One region of the Pontibacillus salicampi genome, then DNA from elsewhere that is predicted to be linked to it. Evidence: predicted binding sites of a transcription regulator. Region 1 holds the regulator's gene; the other holds the start of a gene.
The links. Region 1 encodes LexA, which represses DNA repair genes until DNA is damaged. Its sites were predicted from a motif close to CGAACATATGTTCG; they were not measured.
Positions count from the first base shown of each region.

Region 1 (3,431 bases):
CTGGCTAACAGATGCCATTAGTGCTTTTTTTGATTTTCTTTATCTTGCTTTAATTTTTCAGGTGTTACATCGTTACCTTCTGGATCCATGACTGTCACAGAACGTAGTTGATTCTTAAATGACTTACGGACATTTTTCAAATATTCCTGACGTAATGATTGTTGTTCTTCTTTTTCTGTATTGGTTAAGCCTTCACTTTTAGATTTATTAGCAAGTGTATTAATACGATCTAATTTGTCTTGAGATAGCATAAACATTCTCCTTTATGATAAAACTTGTCCTCTCACCTATTTGAGCATCTTATTTCGTTTGTGGACTCATTGGAAAAAGGCAAGTTCGATTTATATCGATGCTTGCCTTGCGCATGCTTTATAATAACGTGATTAATCGTTTTTTTCAAGTAATTGAACTTCTCTGTACCGCCTGTGAACCGTTGCTTTAGAGACATCATGTCCCATTCCTCTTAGCGTTGCAGCAATTTCATGGAAGGTAAGCCCGTTATCTCTTAGTCTTACTACTTCCTCTACTGGAAATTCCTTTTTTTCCCGTCCCTTCGCGAGGTGTTGATTAGAAAGATTAGCAGAAGGATCATACCCTTCCTCTATAGCCTTTCTCATTCCCCGCTTTATTTTCAGGTTGTGAATCTTTCTTTGATATTCCTCAACAACTCCAACGATTTGCAGCACCATAGAATCTGACTCAGAAAGCTGTAACGCTCCATTATGAGCAACAGAATAAATAGGGATATTTAGCTTATTCAGTTGATGAAACAAGGCTATTTTGGTGTTTCCTCGACCTAGTCTTGTTTCATCCTGAATAAGTAACATATTCGCTTCCTCGGCGGTGAATAGGCTTAACACTTCAAATATCCCATCTCTTTCCACATCATATCCACTCGCTTGCTCCTCAATTACCTTTATTACTTCGAAATCATTGGCTTCTGCTAGTTCGAGAAGCTCCTGTCGTTGTCGTTTCAAAGATGATACTTGTGTTTCTTTCTCTGTACTCACCCGGCAATAAATAACTGCTTTCATATGCTCTCCTTACTTTCCGTCTAACTTAACGAATTACTCAAAGTCTATTAACTCGTCACCATAGCATAATACATAAATCCCAAGCTCGCCACAAATAATAGAATATAAGCAATGTCTAGTTTTGATAGATTTTGAAACATATGATCCCCTCCGATAAGAACTTTTGTTCGCTTCTGTATTCTATTATATACGAACATCCGTTCTTGTCAACTATTTTTGCGAACGAATGTTTGTATATCCTTACCAAGCGTGGTACAATGTAGGTAATAAAGAATATGTACGAGGTGTAGTGAATATGACAAAACTATCGAAAAGGCAGGAAACAATACTAGATTTCATTAAAGATCGTGTACTAGAAAAAGGATATCCGCCTTCCGTTCGTGAAATTGGCGAAGCAGTCGGCCTTGCATCTAGTTCTACAGTGCATGGTCACCTGGCACGATTAGAGAAAAAAGGATACATTCGACGTGACCCTACTAAGCCTAGAGCAATTGAAGTACTAGAATTAGAGGAGGAAGGTGCAAACCAAATCCCTAGAGGAGAGGCGACCTATGCTCCTGTCATTGGTAAGGTCACTGCAGGCATGCCGATTACAGCAATTGAAAACATTGAAGAATATGTCCCGTTACCAGACACACTGGCGACCCAGGATGATGAAGTATTTGTACTTGTTGTTCAAGGTGAAAGTATGATTGAAGCAGGGATTTTAGATGGAGATATGGTCATCGTACGAAGACAGCAAACTGCTCAAAACGGTGATATTGTCGTTGCGATGACAGAGGATGAAGAAGCAACTGTAAAACGGTTCTTCAAGGAATCCAATCATATTCGACTGCAGCCAGAAAACGCTACGATGGAACCTATCATCGTACAAAACATTTCTATTTTAGGACGTGTTGTCGGGCTGTATCGAAATATTCACTAATTACTAACCATAAACGATGTAATGACAAACACCCTGATGGAAATACCATCAGGGTGTTTTTTCAGAAATCTTTTCCATACTCTTCTAAGACCTAGAAACCCCCATAAATCATGAGGTAATAGTAACTAGAAAGAAGAGGCTGACGAACCTCATCAATGAGTGTTTACCTACCTATGTATCGATTAGCTGCTGCTTCTTTGTTCGTGCAATAAATCCTTCAATACATTCGTCATAAAGTATTGAGCATTTTTAGAATAATACGTTTTGGAACGAGTGACCAAGAAACAGGTTATTACATTCGCTAATAAGAATAGAAATGCTATCACTACGTTTGTTCCAGCAAACAGATAATAGCAGGAAATGGCTAAACAGATAATCAACGATAATTGAAGAATCCCAAGCTCATGTGTCCTGGTTAATAGATAAGCATACCGTTCAGCCAAATAATCCATTTTATGTTTTTCCTTAACATTTGCAAGAGCACTTTGCCACATATACTCTATTTGGAAGTATTTTCGTTCTATGGCATCCTCCTCAATAGCAATACCAACAGCGCTAAGCTCTGATAGTATTTCCTCTGACACCTGTCTAGAGCGATTTAATAGAATCCAATCCATCGCAAAATAAATCTGATGCACTAGATAACCTGCAATTACTCCAATCGAAACGGCCGTAAGCAAGGCAACAATTACTTCCTGTGGCGGCACGTTATTATAGGTTATCGGCTTGTATGCTAAGAGCCTATTAAGTACAGCACCATAAAAGATAACAATCCAGCCAGGTATTCCCCATCTAATTAAATACTTACTTTCCAAATGCATATCGTTCCTCCTCTCTTTTACATTTTACAATTCTGCCATGCTTTGGTAAATCATGTTTCTTATCCCGTGTCCTTGAATTATGGATTATGCTCTTTCATATTGTTCGGAGTTGCTACTAAGTATTAATAAGTTACTGATGCAAAGCATGAAAAGAGCCCTTGATCGTAAAACATCAAGAGCTCCTTACATATTAAAATAAAAATAGTATTAATAAGTGGATAGATACTGCTCACGTTCCCAAGGGTGAACTTGTGTACGGAACATATCCCATTCGATCTCTTTTGACTCAATAAAATGCTCATATAGGTGTTCACCTAAAGCGTCGACCATTGTTTTATCCTGTTTCAAGAGGTCAAGCGCTTGAGCAAGCGTAGCAGGCAAATCCTGTACACCATTACGTTCCCGCTCTTCTTTATCCATTACGTAGATATTACGATCTACTGGTGTTGGTGCCTGTAAATCATTCTCCACACCATCCAGACCTGATGCTAATAGTACTGCCATGGCTAGATATGGATTCGCAGCAGGGTCAACAGAACGAACCTCGATACGTGTACTCATGCCACGGGATGCTGGAATACGAATAAGCGGGCTACGGTTTTGCCCTGACCATGCAACATAGCATGGAGCTTCGTATCCAGGTACGAGACG
Region 1 is NZ_JBHLTP010000012.1:168,141-171,571, forward strand. Features, by position in the region: gene ACFFGV_RS15570 (DUF896 domain-containing protein) at 18-251, opposite strand; gene ACFFGV_RS15575 (YneB family resolvase-like protein) at 384-1,034, opposite strand; gene lexA (transcriptional repressor LexA) at 1,330-1,959, shown strand; gene ACFFGV_RS15585 (BA5345 family protein) at 2,142-2,780, opposite strand; gene glnA (type I glutamate--ammonia ligase) at 2,988-3,431, opposite strand, start outside.

Region 2 (3,431 bases), on a different contig from region 1:
ACTTCCATTTAACGTGACCATCGTAACACTTTTCTTATGATTTGCCTCTGAGAATGAGTATTTTAATATAGATCCTGCATAGCGAATATGCTCGTGCTTTACACGCTGAGGTTGGTGCAAGTGCCCAAGCGCTACATAGTCGAAGGCAGAAAATAAGTCCACATCAATGTAGGGAGTGCCCCCAACCATGGAAAGCCGTTCCTCTGACTCCGATTCCATCCCACCAGCCAGGAAGGCATGTCCGATGAGCACATGGCGATCCTGCTCATTCATAGTAGCCTGAATATTTGTCAGAACCGCTTCCATTGCTTGGTGATGCGTCACGATAGCGTCATCCTCAAAAGCCCGCCTGGCATCAGCAGGTTCCATGTATGGAATCAAATAAAAATGAACACTACCAAATTCATCCTGAAGCGTTACTGGTGTCGTACACCCCTCGATATGGGTTTGCAGATATAATTGCTGTCGTCGAAACATTTCACTTCCGAAATGCAGCCGGTCTGAGCTATCATGATTGCCTGTTATTGCTAAGACAGGTATCCCCAAATCAAATATCATTTCCGTCAGCGTGTTATTTAATAACTCTACTGCTTCTTTAGGTGGTACAGCCCGGTCATATAAATCTCCTGCAATAATAATGACATCTGGCTGTTCCTCTATTATTAATGCCCTTATTCGATTTAATACGTAGGCTTGATCCTCTGTCATATGAAGCTGATGAACCAATTTACCTAGGTGCCAATCAGCGGTATGTAGTATTTTCATATGAATCTCCTTCCTCTATTCCTATCACACATATCATAAGCGATATCTGTACAATTGGAAACGGTTCGCTCCACTTATTAACCTAATCACTAGGTAAAAAAAAGAACAGCACAACATGCTGTTCCAGTTCATCTTATGTGGTTAAGTAATTGTAATAAATGCTCACTTTTCTTCGTTTCACTTCCAAATGCCATTCCAGCACGGTTTTCTTTTTCCTCTTGTCTAATCCAGGCTAGTTTACCAGTTAATTGAATTCTTTGCTTGTTCCAGTAAAAGTGAATGGATATTAATTCTTCGCTCACCAACGGCAGATCATTTGATGTTACAAATTGCAATCCACCCTCGCTAATATCTATTACTTCCCCCTGAATGGCATTCATATGACGATCTCTCATCAGTGTAAAGGAATGCATCACTCCCTCTAATGAAGGGGTGAGCTGGTAGCGAGGGTAAGCACGTCGTTCCATCGCTATCGGGGATGAGGAATGAACGACGCTATCCTTCTTGAACATGTAATCGACTCCCACGCATAAAATATCACTCTATTATGCATCTTAACAAAAATAAGGGGGACAGCCAACTCCATTTTTAATGTCATGTAAATTTTATTAATATTTTTTAGTGATACGAAGGTAGCTTTTGAGCGGCTAATATATTTTCCTTTACAAACGTTCTCATCTGCTTCCGCAGATAGCAATATGCATATACATTCTCTCGTGTTACAGAACAAATTTTTATCTTCCTTTTTGTACATGTCCCATCATTGGCTATATATACAATCTCTAAAGTAGTATTCATTTGATCCATAACAGATTGTCGCTGCATACTTCATCACCTTCCTTCTGTTATTATACACGAACATTCGTTCCTTTACCATTGAAAAACAAACATTTGTTCGTATATAATAACAGTATATGAGCGAACCATATTTCCGAGAAGAAGGGGAGAATAATATGTCACTGCGAGACAGAGGCACCATTAAATGGACATCTATGATGCTGCCGGAACACGTTCAAATATTAAAAGACATGTGGGAGGAAGATAAACTGGAGAAAGCCCCAGAGCTAGATGAGCAAGCGTTGGAGGAATTAAACACTGCCATTATGACAGCATTTGAAAACCAGCAGGAAATTCATTTACACATGTACCATAACGGATCGTTTCACGAATATCATGGGTTTGTCCAAAAGCTCTTACCGCAGCAGCGAGCGATTAAGCTTATCACAATGGATAACAGCACATACACTATTCAAATTGCTTCCATCATCCAAATAAGCTAAGAGGGAAACATGAAATGCCCATACGCTTTTCCTGCCAATTTCATATAGTATAGTACCTTATGAAAAAAGGAGGGATTCTCATGAGTTATGGTTGTGGCTACGGTGGAGGATACGGCGGCTATGGTTATGGAGGTTTTGTGTTAATTGTAGTTCTATTCATCCTTTTGATTATTGTTGGAGCTACATTCGTTTACTAATAAACACGCATTACCGCCCTTTTAGGCGGTAGTCGTGTTTTTTTTTATTGCCGCAGGCTCTATTCCAGACGTTTGTCATTAATACGTTTTTTAAAACCCTACGAATCACCATTGACTAGTTCCAGACAGTATCACATACAAAATGCCGTATCCCAAATTGAGATACGGCATTTGTTAGTTAGCTGTAATTACACTAATTCTTCTAATTGATATTTGTCCCATATATCATCAAACGTTCTGAGGGCCGATGCGAAAGGTGCGTTGCCCTCCAGATATCGACTAATTTCCTCATAGGATTTAGATTGCTTTGGGAAGCTGTGATCATAAAAAATCCAGTCAGCTAGGTTACTTTCTTCATCCGGATTTTCCTTTCCTCTAAACGTCATCATGTAATGATAAAATGACTTCATGATTTACCTCCCCTACACCGAAGATTCTCTGTTAATTATTAGTTATATCATGATTTGTTATATAAAACAATCCAATGAACGGGGTGAAACTCAGGTGTCTTCAGACAATGCTTCACTCAACTTACGGTCTCTTCTACGTTGCACCACACTTGAAAGCATAATGGATACTTCATACAAGACAATGAGCGGGAAAGCTACAACGAGTTGTAAAATAAAGTCAGGAGGCGAAATCATAGTACCTATAATGACGAGTACAAAATATGCGTATTTCCTCACTTTCCGTAGCACCATCGGATTGACAATACCAAGACTGGTTAAAAACATCACGATAATGGGTATTTCAAAGAAAATGGCGAACGGCAACGTTACCCGCACCAAAAATTTGAAATACTTCTCGACTGTAAACATCGTTTGAAACATATCCTGTCCAAGAGAGAGGAGAAAATTAAAGATTAACGGCTGGATAAGAAAATACCCAAATGCCAACCCACCTAGAAATAATAAGAAGATAGCTGGTATGTAGCTTAACGAGACCTTCTGTTCCTTCGGAGTTAATGCCGGCTTTACAAACAACCAGATTTGTAAAGATAAAATAGGCAAGGTACCAGTAATAGCTACCATACTAGCCAGCATAAGGTAAATCCACAGAATATCGAAAGGACCTAATACCGTTAGCTGGTAATCAATATTATTAACAAAATATTGATATATTTCTTCTACAAAGACAAATCCGGCAATAAAAAAAACAACAAAGAAACCGAAGATCCATAACAACCTTG
Region 2 is NZ_JBHLTP010000003.1:958,866-962,296, reverse strand. Features, by position in the region: gene ACFFGV_RS06445 (exonuclease SbcCD subunit D) at 1-765, opposite strand, end outside; gene ACFFGV_RS06440 (PilZ domain-containing protein) at 894-1,277, opposite strand; gene ACFFGV_RS06435 (YolD-like family protein) at 1,719-2,045, shown strand; gene ACFFGV_RS06430 (YjcZ family sporulation protein) at 2,126-2,242, shown strand; gene ACFFGV_RS06425 (YozE family protein) at 2,431-2,652, opposite strand; gene tatC (twin-arginine translocase subunit TatC) at 2,743-3,431, opposite strand, start outside.
Region 2: a site for LexA is predicted at 1,650-1,663, ahead of ACFFGV_RS06435 (YolD-like family protein). Genes of this name have one in related genera too.